Regions from separate parts of the Streptomyces sp. CLV115 genome, predicted to be linked through region 3. Evidence: riboswitches for the same ligand, from Rfam matches in the RefSeq annotation. Region 3 holds a riboswitch; each other region holds the start of a gene.
What was found. Region 3 has a riboswitch for cobalamin ahead of AADR41_RS09680 (hypothetical protein). Riboswitches for the same ligand answer to the same signal wherever they lie in the genome.
Positions count from the first base shown of each region.

Region 1 (4,465 bases), on a different contig from region 3:
CGCGTACATCGAGGAGAGCTTGCCGATCGTCGGCGTCTCCAGGAACAGGTTCAGCGACTGGCTCTGGTCCAGGAACGGCGTGCGGGCCGCCGCCATGTCGATCAGGCCGCGCTGCGGGATCTCCCACGCGGTGCGGTACAGCGCCCGCACGTCCTCGGGGATCCAGGCGAAGTCCTGCACCGAGCCGCTGGCCTCGCGCAACGCCTCCCGGGTGCGCGCGTCCCACACGCCGAGCTTCTTCAGCTCGTCCACCAGATAGGCGTTGACCTGGAGGAACTCACCGCTGAGCGTCTCGCGCTTGAAGAGGTTGGAGACCTGCGGCTCGATGCACTCGTACACGCCCGCGATCGAGGCGATCGTCGCCGTCGGCGCGATGGCGAGCAGCAGCGAGTTGCGCATCCCGCTCTTCGCGACCCGGGCGCGCAGCGCGTCCCAGCGCTCCGGCCAGTTCAGCGCGGTGTCGTAGTGGTCGGGGTGCAGCACCCCGCGCGACGCCCGCGTCCGCGACCAGGCCGGCAGCGGGCCCGAGCGCTCGGCGAGCTCGCAGGACGCCTCGTACGCGGCGAGCATGATCCGCTCGGAGATCTTCGTGGACAGCGCCCGCGCCTCGGGGGAGTCGAAGGGCAGCCGCAGCTGGAAGAAGACGTCCTGGAGGCCCATGGCGCCCAGGCCCACGGGGCGCCACTTCGCGTTGGAGCGGCCGGCCTGCTCGGTCGGGTAGAAGTTGATGTCGACGACCCGGTCGAGGAAGGTCACGGCGGTGCGGACGGTGGCGTCCAGCCGCTCCCAGTCGATCCCGCCGTCGGCGACGAACGCGCCGAGGTTGACCGAGCCCAGGTTGCAGACCGCGGTCTCGCCGTCGTCGGTGACTTCGAGGATCTCGGTGCACAGATTCGACGAGTGGACGACGCTGCCCGGCTCGGCGGTCTGGTTCGCGGTCCGGTTGGAGGCGTCCTTGAACGTCATCCAGCCCTGGCCGGTCTGCGCGAGGGTGCGCATCATCCGGCCGTACAGCTCGCGCGCCGGCATCGACTTGCGGGCCAGGCCCCTGGCCTCGGCCGCCCGGTACGCGGCGTCGAACTCGTCGCCCCACAGGTCGACCAGCTCGGGCACGTCGGCGGGCGAGAACAGCGACCAGTCGCCGTCCGCGTCGACCCGGCGCATGAACTCGTCCGGGATCCAGTGCGCCAGATTGAGGTTGTGGGTGCGCCGCTGGTCCTCACCCGTGTTGTCGCGCAGCTCCAGGAACTCCTCGATGTCCGCGTGCCAGGTCTCCAGGTAGACGGCGGCGGCGCCCTTGCGGCGGCCCCCCTGGTTGACCGCGGCGACGGAGGCGTCGAGCGTCTTCAGGAACGGCACGATGCCGTTGGAGTGCCCGTTGGTGCCCCGGATCAGCGAACCGCGGGAGCGGATGCGGGAGTACGACAGACCGATGCCGCCCGCGTGCTTCGAGAGCCGCGCCACCTGGTGATAGCGGTCGTAGATCGAGTCGAGCTCGTCCAGCGGGGAGTCCAGCAGGTAGCAGGAGGACATCTGCGGGTGCCGGGTGCCGGAGTTGAAGAGGGTGGGGGAGGAGGGCAGGTAGTCGAGCCGGCTCATCAGCCCGTACAGCGCCGCCACCTCGTCCACGGCGCGCTGCGACTCGTCCTCGGCCAGCCCGGCCGCGACCCGCAGCATGAAGTGCTGGGGCGTCTCGACGACCTGACGGGTGTGCGGGTGGCGCAGCAGGTACCGGCTGTGCAGGGTCCGCAGCCCGAAGTAGCCGAAGCGGTCGTCCGCGCCGTCGGCGAGCGAGCGGGCCACCAACGCGTCGAGGGCGGCCGCGTGGGTGGCGACGAACGCGGCGGTACGGTCCGCGATCAGGCCCTCGCGGTGGCCGACGGCGACCGAGGCGGAGAAGGAGACCGCGCCCTGGCCGGCCGCCTCGTCCGCGATGGCGAGGGTCAGCAGCCGGGCGGCGAGCCGGGAGTACGCGGGGTCCTCGGAGATCAGCCCCGCGGCGGCCTCGGTGGCCAGCGACCGCAGTTCGGCCTCGTCCGCGCGGGCGCTGCGGCCACGCAGCGCGGCGGCGGCGACCCGGCCGGGGTCGGTGTCGGGCAGATCGGCGGTCAGGTCGGTCAGGGTCCGCAGCAGTGCGGTTCCCGGTCCGTCCTGTGCGGCGGCCTCGGACTCGGCTGCTGCGGACACGGCGACTGAAGCCGGATCGGCTGGCGCGATGGTCACGTGGTGCTCTCCCTCGCTCGGCTCGGGGCCGGCGGGGAACGGGGCAGCCCTGCGCAAGCACACCCGGGACAGGGCAGCACTCCGCACGGCGTCCACCGGCCCAACCGCGAGGCCCGGACGTCTGGGCATCCGGTTCGGTCGAGCCGGATGCGCTGCCGGCAGGTCATCGGACTGACTCGGGGGTGCACAAAAGCGCACTGAATACACCGTTGCGGGACAGTTCCGGATTCGCACCGGATTCCCCTGCGGCGACAGCGAGGACGAGCATACATGTGGGGGCTGCCCGATGAGGAAGCCCCCACATGTTGTGTCGTGCGTTCGAGTCGGGCCCACAGAACGGGCCGTGCGGCCCTTTCCCGGGCCGCCCGGCCGGATCACGCCGACGGCCCGCCGCGCCCCGTTGCAGGGGGCTCGACGGGCCGTCGGAAGGCCGTGGGCGACGGTCGTCAGTGGCCGCCCGGAGCCCCCGCGGTGGCCGGCGGGAGCTCGGTGGCGACGCCCGGGTCGCCCGCGTCGGCGGTGTAGTCGGACGGGGAGGTCTCGTCGATCCCGGCGGGCGCCTTCAGGGCGTTCAGGACGAAGGTGAGCACCACCGTCACCACCACGTTCAGCACGAACGCGGTGAGACCGATGTAGCCGATCTCGCCGATTCCCGGGATCTCCTTGGACGAGCCGCCGAAGTGCGCCTGGGTCGGACTGGCGACCCCGTACGCGGCCACCGTCCCGTACACCATGCCGACCGCCCAGCCCGCGAGCAGCGCCCAGCGGTGGAACCAGCGGGTGAACAGGCCGCCGACCAGGGCCGGCATGGTCTGGAGGATCCAGATGCCGCCGAGCAGCTGGAAGTTGATCGCGACCGTCTTGTCCATGGTGAGGACGAAGGCCAGTGCGCCGACCTTGACCAGCAGCGACACCAGCTTGGAGACCTTGGTCTCCTGCTCCGGGGTCGCGTCCGGCCTCAGGAAGTCCTTGTAGATGTTGCGGGTGAACAGGTTGGCCGCGGCGATCGACATGATCGCGGCGGGCACCAGCGCGCCGATGCCGATGGCGGCGAACGCGACGCCCGCGAACCAGTCCGGGAACATGTTCTCGAACAGCTGCGGAATGGCCAGCTGGCCGTTGTCCACCTTGATCCCGGCGGCGATGGCCATGAAGCCGAGCAGCGCCAGCAGACCCAGCATCAGCGAGTACAGCGGCAGGATCGTGGTGTTGCGCCGGATCACGTCGCGGCTGCGGCTGGAGAGCGTCGCCGTGATCGAGTGCGGATACATGAACAGCGCCAGCGCCGAGCCCAGTGCCAGGGTGGCGTAGCCCCACTGGCCCGCCTCACCGGGTGCGAGTCCGGCCACCGGCTTTCCGGCCGCCTCGTTCTTCTGCGAGAACGCCTCGCCCGCCTTGGCGAAGATGTCGTCGAAGCCGCCGAGCTTGATCGGGATGTAGATGATCGCCACCGCGATGACCAGGTAGATCAGCCCGTCCTTGACGAAGGCGATCAGCGCGGGCGCGCGCAGCCCGGACGAGTAGGTGTACGCGGCGAGCACCGCGAACGCGATCAGCAGCGGCAGGTCCTTGACGAACCAGTGGGTGTTCTCGCCGCCGCCGACGCCCATCACGTCCAGCACCGCCTGGATGCCGACCAGTTGGAGCGCGATGTACGGCATCGTGGCGAGGATGCCGGTGATCGCGACCGCCAGCGAGAGGCTCTTCGAGCCGAACCGCCCGCGGACGAAGTCCGAGGTGGTGACGTAGCCGTGCTTGTGCGAGACCGACCACAGTCGCGGCAGGAAGGTGAAGATCAGCGGATACACGAGGATCGTGTACGGCACGGCGAAGAAGCCCGCCGCGCCCGCCGCGTAGATCGCCGCGGGAACGGCGACGAAGGTGTACGCGGTGTACAGGTCGCCGCCGAGCAGGAACCAGGTGACCCAGGTGCCGAAGGACCGTCCGCCCAGGCCCCATTCGTCGAGGCTGGCCTCGTTCTCGGCCTTGCGCCAGCGCGCGGCCAGGAAGCCCATGACCGTGACGGCCACGAAGAAGAAGATGAAGACGCCGAGCGCGACGCCGTTCACGCCGTCCTTCATGCCGACGCACCCCCCTTGCGGGCGCGCTGGTCACGCTGCCACAGCTTGTACGCGGTCATCGTGAGCGCGGTGGAGATGAGCACCCAGAGCATCTGGTACCAGTAGAAGAACGGAATGCCGATGAAGGTGGGGTCCACCTTCGCGTACGAACTCACCCAGAG
Region 1 covers NZ_JBCEWQ010000015.1:57,031-61,495, reverse strand. The annotation lists gene AADR41_RS08645 (ribonucleoside-diphosphate reductase subunit alpha) at 1-2,223, opposite strand, end outside; cobalamin riboswitch at 2,364-2,491, opposite strand; gene mctP (monocarboxylate uptake permease MctP) at 2,670-4,304, opposite strand; gene AADR41_RS08635 (DUF3311 domain-containing protein) at 4,301-4,465, opposite strand, start outside.
Region 1: linked by a shared signal. The riboswitch ahead of AADR41_RS08645 (ribonucleoside-diphosphate reductase subunit alpha) and the one ahead of AADR41_RS09680 (hypothetical protein) in region 3 are both predicted to bind cobalamin.

Region 2 (4,465 bases), on a different contig from region 3:
CCGACTTCGTTGTACGAGGGCAGGAACGCGTAGGCGAACCCGATCACCAGGACGTACGCGGCGGATGCCGTGATCGTCGCGTTCCAGTTGCCCAGCCGGGGAGCCAGCCGTTTGCCGAGGATGACGGCGGCGACGGCCAGCAGCACGCTGAGGGCGACCATCAGGAAGAACAGCGCGGTGCGCGGGCCGATGGTGTCGGGGTTGCCGACGGCCGGCGGGTTGGCCGGGTACTTCAGGAACGGGACGACGTACACCGTCAGCAGTGCCGCGCCCGCGATCAGCGCGGCCGTGGCCCGCGGACCGAACCTGCCGATCCGGCCGAGGGCGTAGCAGAAGACGAGCGCGGCGATGCCGCCGATGGCGACACCGAAGACCAGTACACCGGTGGCGAGGCCGGCGGTGGACTGCATGGTGCGGCTGACCAGTTCCTCGCCGCCGTCGTGGTGGTGGCTGTGCGCCTCCTCCAGGGCGATGGCCGCGTCCACACGCGACTCACCGAGGAAGTAGGCGACCAGCAGAGCGAGTGCGCCCGCGGCGAGGCCGGCCAGCATGCCGCGGACGAGCAGGGCTCTGACAGATATGGAGTTCATGTGGTTTCCCCAGGATCGGACGGTACGTCAGTGGCAGGGGAAACCGAGGAGGTGGCGGCCGTCGTGGACCCACTCGTGGACACCTTCGCCGGAGATGACCGCGGTGGCGCCCTGCTCGGCGCCGACGAAGTACAGCAGTACGAGCATGAGGATGCCGAAGAAGACCGCCCAGGGGGCGATGGCCTTCAGGGAGATGGGGGTGATCGCCGGTACGGCGGTGGCGGGGGCAGCAGTCTGTGCCATGGCAGAACCTCCTGAGGGAACACGCGTCCCGATCGTGGTGCCTGAGACGTGGGTGCTGGGTCTGACTTCCCGCACAGGTACGGGTTCACAGTGGCGCGACCGTGCCGGATTCTCACCGGACTTCCGTCACACCTACGTCATGTTCGCCGTGACCATACCGCTTGGGGACAGGTGCCGCCATGGTGCCGGTGACGGGGCCCGACCGCCCGGATGCCAGGGTGGGCACACCCGAGGGGCCAGAGTTCAGGGAGTTGACCGGGTCATGGCAGTACAGGTGATGTTGATCTCACCGGCGCTCAACGCCGCGCTGCGCGAGGCCCGTTTCGACGGTGACGCACCGCTGGACGCGGCCGGGGTCCGCCGGGCGGAGGCGGTCGCGGCAGCGGTGCCGGACGCCGACCGGTATCTGCGCGGGCCGTCCGAACGATGTGCCGGGACCGCCGACGCGCTGGGGCTGCGGGCCGGACCCGAACCCACCGTGCAGGGCTGGGACATGGGCCGGTGGAGCGGTCGGCGGCTGGCGGCGGTGAGCGCGGCCGAGCCGGAGGCGGTGTCGTCCTGGCTGACCGATCCTTCGGCGGCTCCGCACGGTGGCGAGTCCCTGCTCGAACTCTGCGCCCGGGCCGGACGCTGGCTGGACGCGCTGGAATCCGCCGAGGGCGGCGGGGGCAGCCGCGTGCTGGCAATCGTCGAGCCGGCGGTGGTGCGGGCGGTGATCGTCGGGGCACTCGCGCTGCCGGTGGAGGCGTTCTGGCGGCTGGACGTCGCCCCGCTGACGCTGACCGCGCTCAGCGGCCGTTCCGGTCGGTGGAACCTGCGGTGCGGGCAGCAACTGTCCCCCGCGACCGGCCCCGCCGTCTGATCCGACCGATCCGATCCGACCGATCCGATCCGGGCGGCCGATCCGATCCGGGCGGCCGATCCGATCCGGCCTGCGATCCGGTCGGCCCCGCCGATCCCGCCGATCCCGCCGATCCGAATGCGCTGTCCGGGATCCGGAGCTACCCCCTATGGTGGTGGGTGCAGCTGGTTCGCCCTGTCCGCCAGGCAGGCGCGTCGCAAGAGGGAACCCGGTGGGAATCCGGGACTGCCCCGCAGCGGTGAGTGGGAACGACCGCCGTCATCGAGCACTGGACCCGACGGGTCCGGGAAGCGACGGCCAGTAGGTGTCTCGTACGCGGGACGCGCCCACGAGTCCGAAGACCTGCCACTGCCCGTGCGCGTCGGACGCGCACGGTGATCCCGGTGACCTCGTGGGCGGGTCGGCGTACATATCGAGCAGGTCACGCGCGTCGGCACGGCGCCGCGGATCCGCCCGGTCCGTCATCCCTTCGCGTCTGCGATCCGTCCCGGGGTCGTACCAGGACACGCTCGCGAAGGAGAGTCACGTGACCACCGAGTCCGCAGTCGCGGCAGCCCGGGCCACCGTGTACGGCTACCCCCGCCAAGGGGGCGACCGGGAACTGAAGAAGGCCGTCGAGGGCTACTGGAAGGGCCGCGTCACCGCAGCCGCCCTCCGGGAGACCGCCGAAGAACTGCGCCGCGCCAACTGGCGACGGCTTGCCGAGGACGGCATCCACGAGGTCCCGACCGGTGACTTCTCGTACTACGACCATGTGCTGGACACCAGCGTGATGGTCGGTGCCGTGCCCGTCCGGCACCGTGCGGCCGTCGCGGCCGACGCGCTGGACGGCTATTTCGCGATGGCGCGCGGGACACAGGACGTGGCGCCGCTCGAAATGACCAAGTGGTTCGACACGAATTACCACTATCTGGTGCCGGAGCTCGGCCCCGACACCGTCTTCGCCGCCGACTCCACCAAGCAGGTCCGGGAGTTCGGGGAGGCGCTGGCGCTCGGGCACGACGCCAGGCCGGTGCTGGTGGGTCCGGTGACCTATCTGCTGCTGGCCAAGCCCGCTCCCGGTGTCGCCGCCGACTTCGAACCGCTGACCCTGCTCGACCGGCTGCTGCCGGTGTACGCCGAGGTGCTGGCCGATCTGCGTGCGGCCGGTGCCCAGTGGGTTCAGCTCGACGAGCCCGCGCTGGTGCAGGACCGTTCCCCCGCGGAGCTGAACGCCGTCGCACGTGCCTACCGCGATCTCGGTGCGCTTGCCGACCGGCCGCGGCTTCTGGTCGCCTCGTACTTCGACCGGCTCGGTGACGCACTCGCCGTACTGGCGAAGTCTCCGGTCGAGGGCCTCGCCATGGACTTCACCGGTCCGGCCGCCGCCAATCTGCGGGATCTCGCCGGGGTCGGGGGTCTGCCGGGCAGGCGGCTGGTCGCCGGGGTCGTCGACGGCCGCAACGTGTGGATCAACGACCTCCAGCAGTCCCTGGCCACCCTAGGCACCCTGCTCGGTCTGGCCGGCCGGGTCGATGTGGCGGCCTCCTGCTCGCTGCTGCACGTGCCTCTCGACCTGGCCGCCGAGCGCGACATCGACCCGCAGGTGGGGCGCTGGCTGGCCTTCGCCCGGCAGAAGTCGGCCGAGATCGCCACGCTCGCCAGGGGGCTTGCCCGGGGCACCGCATCGATCGCCGCCGAACTCGTCGCCAACCGCGCCGACCTGGCCTCCCGGGCGGGCTCCGCGATCACCCACGATCCGGCGGTACGGGCCCGCGCCTCGGCCGTCACGGAGGCCGACTCGCACCGTGAACTGCCCTATCCGCAAAGGGCGGTGGCCCAGCGCGCCCGGCTCCGGCTACCGCTGCTGCCGACGACCACGATCGGCTCGTTCCCGCAGACCTCTCAACTGCGCACCGCACGAGCCGACCTGACGGCGGGGCACATCGACGCGGCCGCGTACGACAAGCGCATCGAGGCCGAGATCCAGGAAGTGATCGCGTTCCAGGAGGCTGCGGGCATCGATGTGCTGGTGCACGGGGAGCCGGAACGCAACGACATGGTGCAGTACTTCGCCGAACGGCTCACCGGCTGCCTCGCCACCCGGCACGGCTGGGTCCAGTCGTACGGCACCCGGTATGTGCGGCCGCCGATCCTGGCCGGGGACATCGCGCGCCCGGAGCCGATGACGGTCCGCTGGACGACGTACGCGCAGTCGCTCACCGGCCGGCCGGTCAAGGGCATGCTCACCGGCCCCGTCACCATGCTCGCCTGGTCCTTCGTCCGTGACGACCAGCCGCTCGGCGAGACCGCGCGCCAGATCGCCCTCGCACTGCGGGACGAGGTGAACGACCTGGAGTCGGCGGGCAGTTCGGTGATCCAGGTGGACGAGCCCGCGCTGCGCGAGTCGCTGCCCCTGCGGGCCGCCGACCGAGCCGGGTACCTGGCCTGGGCGACCGAGTCGTTCCGGCTGGCCACCTGCGGCGTACGCCCGGACACCCAGATCCATACGCACATGTGCTACGCGGAGTTCGGCGACATCGTCCGGGCGATCGACGACCTGGACGCGGATGTGATCAGCCTGGAGGCGGCCCGCTCGCACATGCGGGTGGCCGACGAGCTGGCGGCCACGGGCTACCCGAGGGAGGTCGGCCCCGGCGTGTACGACATCCACTCCCCCCGGGTGCCGAGCGGCGGGGAGGTGGCCGCCCTGCTGCGCAAGGGCCTGGAAGCGATTCCCGCCGAGCGGCTGTGGGTCAATCCCGACTGCGGTCTGAAGACCCGGGGCTGG
Region 2 covers NZ_JBCEWQ010000029.1:12,670-17,134, reverse strand. The annotation lists gene AADR41_RS13400 (CbtA family protein) at 1-590, opposite strand, end outside; gene AADR41_RS13395 (CbtB domain-containing protein) at 618-833, opposite strand; gene AADR41_RS13390 (histidine phosphatase family protein) at 1,096-1,695, shown strand; cobalamin riboswitch at 1,843-2,059, shown strand; gene metE (5-methyltetrahydropteroyltriglutamate--homocysteine S-methyltransferase) at 2,222-4,465, shown strand, end outside.
Region 2: linked by a shared signal. The riboswitch ahead of metE (5-methyltetrahydropteroyltriglutamate--homocysteine S-methyltransferase) and the one ahead of AADR41_RS09680 (hypothetical protein) in region 3 are both predicted to bind cobalamin.

Region 3 (4,465 bases):
TGTTCGTCCTCAGCGCCGGACGACTGGTGGCGTCCGGTTCCCCGCACGCGGTACTGACGGAAGAACTGCTGGCCGAGGTCTACGGGATACCGTCCCGGATCGGCGTCCACCCGGTCACCGGCTCCCCCAACGTCGTCTACCTCCCGCTGTCATGAGCGACGACGCCTCCCCCGTCTGGACGCCCTTGCCGCACGGACCACGCTGGCAGGTCACCGAGGGCGAACCGCCCGCGAGCGAGGCAGGGCAGTGGCTGGCAGCCGGCCGACTGGCCGATCCGGCGAGCGAGGAGCTGTCGACGCTGCTGGAGCTCGAACGCACGAGCAGCGGCCACCGCAGCGGCCATGCGACCGCCCTGACCCTGATGGCGGTGTACGCGGGCCGGGTCACTGCCGCCGCCGTGCTCCACTGGGCGCTGCACGACGAGGTCCCGGACATGCGGTCGGACAATGTCCTGGTACGCCCCGCCACGCACGGCATCGGCGGAGTCCGGGTGCGCAGGGCCCGGCTGCTGGTGCCCCGGGCCGGGGAGGACTCCGTACGGCTGCTGCACCGCACCCTGCTCGACGGGCATCTGCTGCCCATCGCCGACGCGTTGCGTCGTCGCACCCGCGCCGGGGCCAGGCAGTTGAGCGGAGGGATCGCCCACGGCTGCGCCACGGCACTGTGCGCGTTGGGCGACCAGGTGGATCTGCTGGCCGCCCGCTGGCGGCAGTTCGCGGACACCGCACCCGGCGGACTCGCGGCACTGGGCGAGGTCGCACGGGTCCGGCGGACACCGGGCGGACCGGAGCGGCTGGTCTATCTGCGCAACACCTGCTGTCTTTACTACACGAGCGCGGAGGAGGTGCGTTGTGCGAGCTGTTGTCTGACAAGCCGCGAGGAGCGGCTGCGCGCGTACGCGAGTCCGAAGTGACGCCGGACACGGGGGGCGACACAACGGAGTGGATACGGGCAACTGACACTCCCTCGCTTCGGACTCAGGGGTGAGGGCCCTCGACGGGCCCTCACCCCTGAGAATCAGGCCCCCGGCGCAGAGCGATGGTGTCGCCCACCTTGATCACCTTCTCGCGGACGGCGACGCCGAAGGCGGAGCCGTCGACGGCGGCCTTCCAGGTGTTGGAGCCGCTGTTGGTCCTGCCGTTGACCGCGGTGATGGTACCGGTGCCCGAGGTGGGGGTCACGCTCGTGACGCAGCCCGCCGGAGAGGCTCCGCTGGTCGCGGCGGCCAGTACCTCCCCGAGGGTCGTGGTCGTCCCGGTCGGGGTGAAGTGCACCGAGCACACCTTCAGGTTGCCGGTGCCGTCGTCGACGGTCAGCGCGAGCTCGGTGGAGGTGCCCGCGGTGAAGGCGGGCTGGGCGACCCACTGCGGAGCGCCCGGGGTGACCGGGACCGGCGGGGCGGCCGTGAAGCCACCGCCGGCGACCGCGCGAAGTGCGTCGATCGAGGAGTAGGGCGACGGTGCGGTGTCGGACGGCTTGTACTTGAAGCCGCCCGCCGGGTCGAACTGGTTCGCGATCAGGAAGTCGATCGGTGTCTTGCCGTTGACGGTGACGAAGTCGCCGGTCTGGGGGTTGATTCCACAGGCGTTCAGCCCCGCCACGCCCCAGCCGTTGGAACTGGTGTTGACCCCGTAGAGGGAGTTGAACGCACCGGTGGTGCCGACCAGTTTGCCCTTGAGGAAGTTCTTGGCCCGGACGACGTCCGCGTCGGTACCGGGAACGCCCGAGACACAGAGGGCGGCCATCGCGGCGCCGGTCATGTCGACGTCGCTCGCGGAGTCGAGAGCCGTGGAGTCGCCTTCGGCCCTGCTGTAGGTCCAGCCGCCGTCGACGTGCTGGTTGGCCCGGATACGGGTGACCACCGAGTCGGTCAGCGACTGCGGGACGCGGGCGCCGTCGGCCCGGGTCCTGGCGCCGCCGAGGGCGAGAGCCGCGAAGACGGTGCCGTTGAAGTTTCCGGACGGGCCGAAGTAGCCGGGCTCGGCGGTCTGCCAGTACGAGTAGATGTCGGCGACGAGGTTGCGGGACGCGGAGACGCGGGCCGGGTCGATGCCGGCGGCGTACGCGTTCAGCGTGCCCCGCTCGTAGTCGGTGACCACGGGGGCGGCGGAGGGCCAGCCGGACGTGGACAGCAGGTTGCGGTAGACGGTGCGGGCGTTCTTCGTGGTGTCACCGCCCGGAGCGACATCGACGACGGCGGTTCCGGACGCCGCGAGGGCGCTGAACGCCCACTCGTTGGACAGGCCGGAGCCGGCGTACGAACCGTCCGCCGCCTGGAGCGACCTGAGATAGGAAACACCGTTGGCCCTGGACTTGGCCACCTGCGCGGGACCGGAGGTCGCGAAGGCGGACGGGGCGGTGAGGGCAAGAGCTCCGCACACTGCCGGCAGCACGAGTGCGAGGCGGCGGGACGCACGAAGACGGGGCATGGCCTGCTCCTGGAATCGGCGGACGCCGGCCTCCGGCGCATGCCGGGCTCTCCGTGCAAGGGCACGGCCGGGCATGGTCGGAGCCGCCGTCCGGAACGCGTGGTACGGCTTCGGGTACTGCTCGCCAGAAGGGCATTCGGGCTCGGAAACGGCCCCCGCCGTCCCACACCGCTGCGCGTCAGCTCCGGATTCACACCGGATTCCCCCATCTGGCAGCCCAGGACGCTACCCGAGTGGTCAAGGGTCCGCCAGCCGTTCGGAGGGGACGGTCCCCGGGTGTCCGGTATTCGTCCGGTGAGGCACACACCATCTTGACCGCCCGCCCGGATCCGTGTTGCACTCCGGCTGACAGACGCTCAGCACCAGGGGAAGCCGGTCGAATTCCGGCGCTGACCCGCAACCGTAGGCCCGGTTCGTCCCGGGTGAGCCGGAATGCCTGGAGCAGGGACAGACACACGAGGAACGCCGTCGCGGACTACGGCGTGGTCGTCGCACCCTTCCCCACGGCACGGCAGCCGCGCGGGGGCGCATCGCCACGTACGCAGCCGTCCGGCAGGGACGAGGGGCCGCGTGGGGATCGACCAGCAGTCGAAACGGCGGACGAGCAGGAGACAGCGGCTGCTGTCCCTCTTGACCGCTTCGCTTCTGATGCTCGGTGCGGGAGTGGCGTTCTCCACTGCCTCACCGGCGGGTGCCGCCCCCGTCGAGCAGTGCACCGCCACGACCGGCGCCATCGTCGCAGTGGACTTCGGCCCGTTCGGCGGCCCGGTGGTACGCGGCTGCGACACCACCCCCACGACCGGCTACGAGCTGCTGCACGAGGGCGGGTTCAGCACCACCGGCACCGTCCACGACGGCGACGGATTCATCTGCCGGATAGGCAACGGTTCGTTCGACACCGGCACGGAGTACCCCACTCCGGACAAGGAGGACTGCGTCCTCACCCCGCAGGCCACCGCGTACTGGTCGTACTGGATCGCCTCGCCCGGACAGAAGAACTGGACCTACAGCCCTCTCGGCGCCATGTCCCGCACCCCCGAGGACGGCGACGTGGACGCCTGGGTGTTCGGCGGTACCGACGTCGGCGGCACCACCGGCAAGCCCACCTTCTCTCCCGACGACGTACGGGCCGGGGGCGGTGTTCCCACCACGGACCCGACCGGTCCGACGAACCCGCCGACCGTGCCTCCCGGCTCGGTCGACGTGGCCGCCGCCACCCGCTGGCTCACCGGGAACCTGACGGACGAGGAGCGTGTCGTCGACGCGGGCACCACCACTGCGAACCACCTGCTCACCACCGAGGTCGTCTACGCCCTGGCCGCCGCCGATCCCAGGAGCCCGGCGGCGCGGAGGGCCGCCGCGTTCCTGGCCGCACCCGCGCAGACGGACGCGTACGCGTACCCGGCGGGCAGGGACGGGATTCCCGACGTCTCGGCCGCCGCACGTCTGGCGCTCGTGGCCGAGGCCACCGGCAAGGACCCGCGCGACTTCGGCGGGCACGACCTTCTCGGGGACCTCGTCAAGTACGTCTGCCCGAGAGACATCGGTGACGGCGAGACGATCCCCGGTTGCCTCACCAAGGGCGACTTCCGCACCACCGGGCAGGCCGACGCCCAGGCCATGGCCGTCATCGCCCTGCTGAACGGCGGTGTGGTGCCCCCGGCCGACGCCGTGACCCGGCTGACCGGGCTCCAGTGCGAGGACGGTGGATTCACCGGCATCCTCATCCGGGCCGGTGAGTGGTGCGACAGCGACGCGAGCTCCACCGGACTGATCACCCTGGCCCTCAAGCGGGCCGGCGGCCACGACGCGGTGGTCGGCAAGGCGCGGGCCTATCTCAAGAAGTCCCAGCTCCCGACCGGCGCCTGGCCCTCCGCGTCGTACCTGACGACCGGCAGCACGGGCCCCACCGGCTGGGCGGCACAGGCCCTGCGCGCCCTGGGCGAGACGACCCGGGCCGACGCCGGTGTCTCCTGGCTCTCCAGGCAGCAGCTCCCCGGTGGCGGCTTCGGCTTCGAGCAGGGCGAGACCGAGCC
Region 3 covers NZ_JBCEWQ010000018.1:14,985-19,449, reverse strand. The annotation lists gene AADR41_RS09690 (ABC transporter ATP-binding protein) at 1-155, shown strand, start outside; gene AADR41_RS09685 ((2Fe-2S)-binding protein) at 152-913, shown strand; gene AADR41_RS09680 (hypothetical protein) at 1,005-2,429, opposite strand; cobalamin riboswitch at 2,540-2,678, opposite strand; gene AADR41_RS09675 (prenyltransferase/squalene oxidase repeat-containing protein) at 3,000-4,465, shown strand, end outside.

Region 4 (4,465 bases), on a different contig from region 3:
TAGCCGGAGATGGCGCAGAGCATCGCGTCACTGTTGTAGCGCAGCGGCTTCGCCACCGAGGCGAGCGCCTCCGCGGCGCTCGCGTCCGGTGCGACCCGCGCGCACGCGGTGCGCGGCGCGGGCGGCTTCTCACCCGCCGGGGCGTCCGCCGCCGTGCCCGGGTCGATGACGAGCGCGATCCGCTTGGTGCCGTCCTCGGCCGGGGTGTCCGCGCAGATCTTCGTGAACTCCGCGGCGCGGCGCGGCTTCGCCGAGTCCTGGGAGTCCTCGCTGACCGAGAACCGGAAGCCCTGCACCGCCCCGTCGTCCGGCCGGACGAGCGACGGGCCCTGGGTGGCATACGTCCAGCCGGAGCCGGAGCCCTCCCAGAACGACCAGTACCGGTACCCGGCCGCCTGGGCCGGTCCCGCGCCGAGCACGGCCAGGACGGCGCCCAGGACCACCAGCAGCGCGGTGGCCCGCCCCGCGCGCCTCACGGCTGCCTGTTCTTCCGGCGACCGCTGATCAGGAAGAACGCGATGGCCGCGAGGACGAGGGCGATGCCGACGTACCACCACACGCCCCCGATCACGTCGTCGCCGCTGTGGACCTGGTCCTTCTCCGTGGCCTCGTACCCGGTGTCGGCGGACGGGTCGGGCGTCACGACGGAGGCGGGTTCGGGGCCGGCCGCGTTGAGCCGGGCGACCAGGTCGACGCCGCCGAAGTCCCGGGCGTCGTTGCCGGTCGCGTGGGCGGCCAGGACCAGCTGGGCGTAGGCGGCGGGGCCGTTCTGGCCGGCCCAGTCCGCGGAGTTCTTCTTCAGCCAGTCGACGGCTCCGGCCGCCTTGTCCTGGTGGCCGGCCGCGGAGAGCGCGACGACCGCGTCGGCGGTGTTGCCGAAGTCGGGCTGCGGGGTGGTGTCGGTGGCACCGGGCATCGGCGCCAGGTTCAGGTGGCCGCTGCCGGCGAGGGCGCCGGTGAGGTAGTGGGCGCCGTTCTGGGCGGCCTGCTCGGGCGTGAGCCCGGAACCGGACCGGCAGGTGGGCGCCTTGCCCGCGGCGTTGTTCCCGACCGCCAGAGCCTTGCCCATCGTGCCGAGGACGGCGGCCGCGGTGGCGTCCGCGTTCGCGGCGAGCCCGCCCTTCTTGTCGGGCTGGTAGGCGAAGGCGCCGCCGTCCTTGCCGCCGCACGGGAGGGCGAGGGCGAGCAGCGGGTCGTAGGGGGTCTTGCCATCGGGGGTCGTGATGTCCGCGAGGCGCTGCCCCTGACGGGCGAGGGCGCCGATCACCAGAGAGGTGGAGTTGGCGTCACTGGGCGCACCCGCGGTGTAGCCCCAGCCGCCGTCCTCGTTCTGTACGGACTTCAGCCAGCGCACCGAGTCGTTCACGGTCTCGCGGTGCCCGCCGACCTCGACCAGCGCCTGGGCGGCCGCCGCGGTGGCATTGGTGTCCCGCACCGTCTTGGCGTCGCACGGCTGGGCGGCGTCGGGCCGGTACGCGGCGTAGGAGCCGTCGGCGCACTGCTGGCCGATCAGCCAGTCCACCGACTTCGCGGCCGGGGTGACCCCTTCGAGCCGCTGCGCGAGGAAGGCCAGGGACTGCCGCCACACCCCGTCGTAGGTGGGGTCCTTCGTGCCGTACAGCCCGGACGGCAGCGCGACGGACGGCGAGGGCGAGGGGGACGGCGCTGCCACCGCGACCGGCGCAGCGGCCGCGCAGAGCACGGCGGCGGTGGCGGCGAGCGTTGCTGCGCTGCGACGTACGGTCATGGCGGGCGGGGCCTCTCCTGCGGGGTGAACCGGGCACAGGCACGCTCAGGCACCAGGCTCCGACCCCGTGTACCTCGACGGTGCCGACCACCGGGGGATCCGGTGGTCCGAGCCGGTCACGACCGCGGACAGGGCATTCCGACTCACCGCCTGCGAAGACGGTTCACGGCTGCGTGGTCAGTGCCGGATTCGCACCGGCTTCCCCCTGAACGGGCATGATGACGACCCGCACACTCTACCGGGCGGCACCACCCGGACTCCGGGCCGGGAGGAGCGCCCCGTACGTGTCACTGCTCACGTACGCGCCCTGCCCGCGCAAGCGCGCCCCTGCCCACGTAAGCGAAACCACACGCACCCCACTCACACCACTCACACCACGCACACCGCCCCACCGCTCACACCGCTCACACCGCGAGGTAGGCCACCGGCTCGCTCCCCGGCACCGCCTCCGCACGCCCCAGCTTCACCAGCCGCCGCAGATGCGCCTCCGCCTCCGAGACGGCGATGTTCCGGGAGCCGTGCGGGATCTGCTCCCAGGGCCGGTTCCACTCCATCCGCTCGGCCAGCTCCCACGGCGTCAGCGGCTCCGCCAGCAGCCCGAGCAGCCCCGTCAGCCGCTCCTCGTGATGCCCGAGCAGTTCCTGCACGCGCCCCGCCGCATCGGTGAAGGCGTACTGATGGGCGGGCAGCACCTCGGCGGCCCCGAGCCTGCCGATCCGCTCCAGCGAGTCGAGGTAGTCACCGAGGGGATCGGTGGCCGTCGCGTCGTCCGGGTCCTCGTACAGCCCGATGTGCGGACTGATCCCCGGCAGCAGATGGTCCCCCGAGAAGAGCCGTCCCCGCCCCGGCAGATTGCCCGGGTGCTCCTCCTCCAGGTGCAGGCACACATGCCCGGGCGTGTGCCCCGGTGTCCAGATCGCCCGCAGCCTGCGCCCCGCCAGGTCCAGCAGCTCGCCCGGCACGATCTCCCGGTCCGGGAGCGCGGCCCGCAGCCCCGGCAGGGTGCGTGTCCGGCTCCGGCCGGCCGCGGCGGCCCGCAACGGCGCGAGGTGCTCCTCGGGTGCTCCGACCGCGGTGAGTTTGGCCGCGAGATAGGTCAGCCACCTGCCGGGTTCGGACTCCCGGGTACGGCGCACGATCGCGGTGTCCGCCGCATGCATGGCGATCCAGGCCCCGGAGGCCTCGCGCACCTGCCCGGAGAGCCCGTGGTGGTCGGGGTGGTGGTGGGTGATGACCACACCGTGGATGTCGGCCATCTCCGTGCCGACGGCGGTGAGTCCGGCGCCGAGCGTGTCCCAGGCCTCGGGATCGTCCCACCCGGTGTCGATCAGCACCGGGCCCCGATCGGTGTCCAGGACGTGTACGAGGGTGTGGCCGAGCGGATTGTCCGGGATGGGCACCTTGATGCTGTGCACGCCCCCGCCGTGGTCGGTCACCTGCGTCATGAGGTCCCCATCTCTCTGGACGGCGTACGGGTTCGCGGCTCCGATGCGTCGCCCCACTGTAACGAGAACTTGTTCCAGTAGTAGCCCTGGTCGACCATCTGGTTCGGGCGTACCTGCCGAGCCGGGCGATCACCCCAGGTGCGGCGTCGCTCGGTTCGCCCGGAAGTGGTCGATCCTCAGCCGCTGGGTGTGGTGCATGGGCAGCGCGTCCAGTTCGTCCGGGGTGACGAATCGGAGGTCCGTCGACTCGCCGGAGATGCCCAGTTCGCCGCCGATGATGCGTGCCGTGAACACCACAGCGAACTGGCGGCGAACCTCACCGTCGCTGTACGCGATGACATGCTTCGGGTCCGTGTATGTGCCGACGAGCCCGGTGATCTCGACATTGAGCCCGGTTTCCTCCCTGACCTCCCGGACGGCGGTGCCGGGCAGTGAGTCGGTCAGGTCCATGCCCCCGCCCGGCAGGGCCCAGAGTCCGTTGTCCCGCCGTCGCTGCATCAGGATCCGTCCCGCCTCGTCCGTCACCACGGCGGAAGCGGCCACGACCAGGCTGTTGGGCTTCGGCGCGTTCGGGTCGTCGTAGAACTCGGTCCGTGCCATGGGTTCACCTTTCCACGGGTGTGGCCGTGTCCCACGTGGCGCTGAAACTGTCCGCGTACACGTCGAACATGCCGCCCCCGCGATTGCGCCGCAGGTGCCACACGGGTGCCCGGTAGGCGTTGACGCCCCAGGCGTGCGTGTTGACCAGCATCTGGTCGTCGGCCCGGTACAGGCTGTTGTAGAGAGTCGTCCCGTGCGTGCGCAGTTCGATGCCGGGTATGTCGGTCAACTGCCGGTAGTGCATGAGCGCCAAGCGGCAGCGGGACTCGATACCGTGGCCGAACTTCTCCTCCTTTCCGCGCTGTTGGACATTGGGGCTGTCCGCTTCACCGATGGCGATGCGGACGGCGCAGCCTTCGGTCGCGCGCTTGCGCAGCAGGTCATTGAGTCCGGGATACGCCTCGTGGAGGAACACGGCTGCGTAGACCAGTACGTCGATCTGTCGGCGTGCCGCGGCGAAGAGGTCCACAAACATGGAAACGGGAAGGTCTGCCCGCTGTTCGTAGAGTGCCAGGAGCTCGGAACTCACGCCACGCGCGGCGCGTGCCTGGCGGAGTGCCGGCCACAGCGCGTGTACGTCTTCCTTCAAGGTCTCGGCGGCCTTCAGTGCTGTTGCCCGCCGGGGGACGCGCCCGAGGTTGACCCATCTTTCAACGCTCTTGGGGTCGACACC
Region 4 covers NZ_JBCEWQ010000022.1:67,773-72,237, reverse strand. The annotation lists gene AADR41_RS11365 (SCO2322 family protein) at 1-476, opposite strand, end outside; gene AADR41_RS11360 (prenyltransferase/squalene oxidase repeat-containing protein) at 473-1,747, opposite strand; cobalamin riboswitch at 1,858-1,998, opposite strand; gene AADR41_RS11355 (MBL fold metallo-hydrolase) at 2,152-3,192, opposite strand; gene AADR41_RS11350 (NUDIX domain-containing protein) at 3,322-3,792, opposite strand; gene AADR41_RS11345 (helix-turn-helix domain-containing protein) at 3,797-4,465, opposite strand, start outside.
Region 4: linked by a shared signal. The riboswitch ahead of AADR41_RS11360 (prenyltransferase/squalene oxidase repeat-containing protein) and the one ahead of AADR41_RS09680 (hypothetical protein) in region 3 are both predicted to bind cobalamin.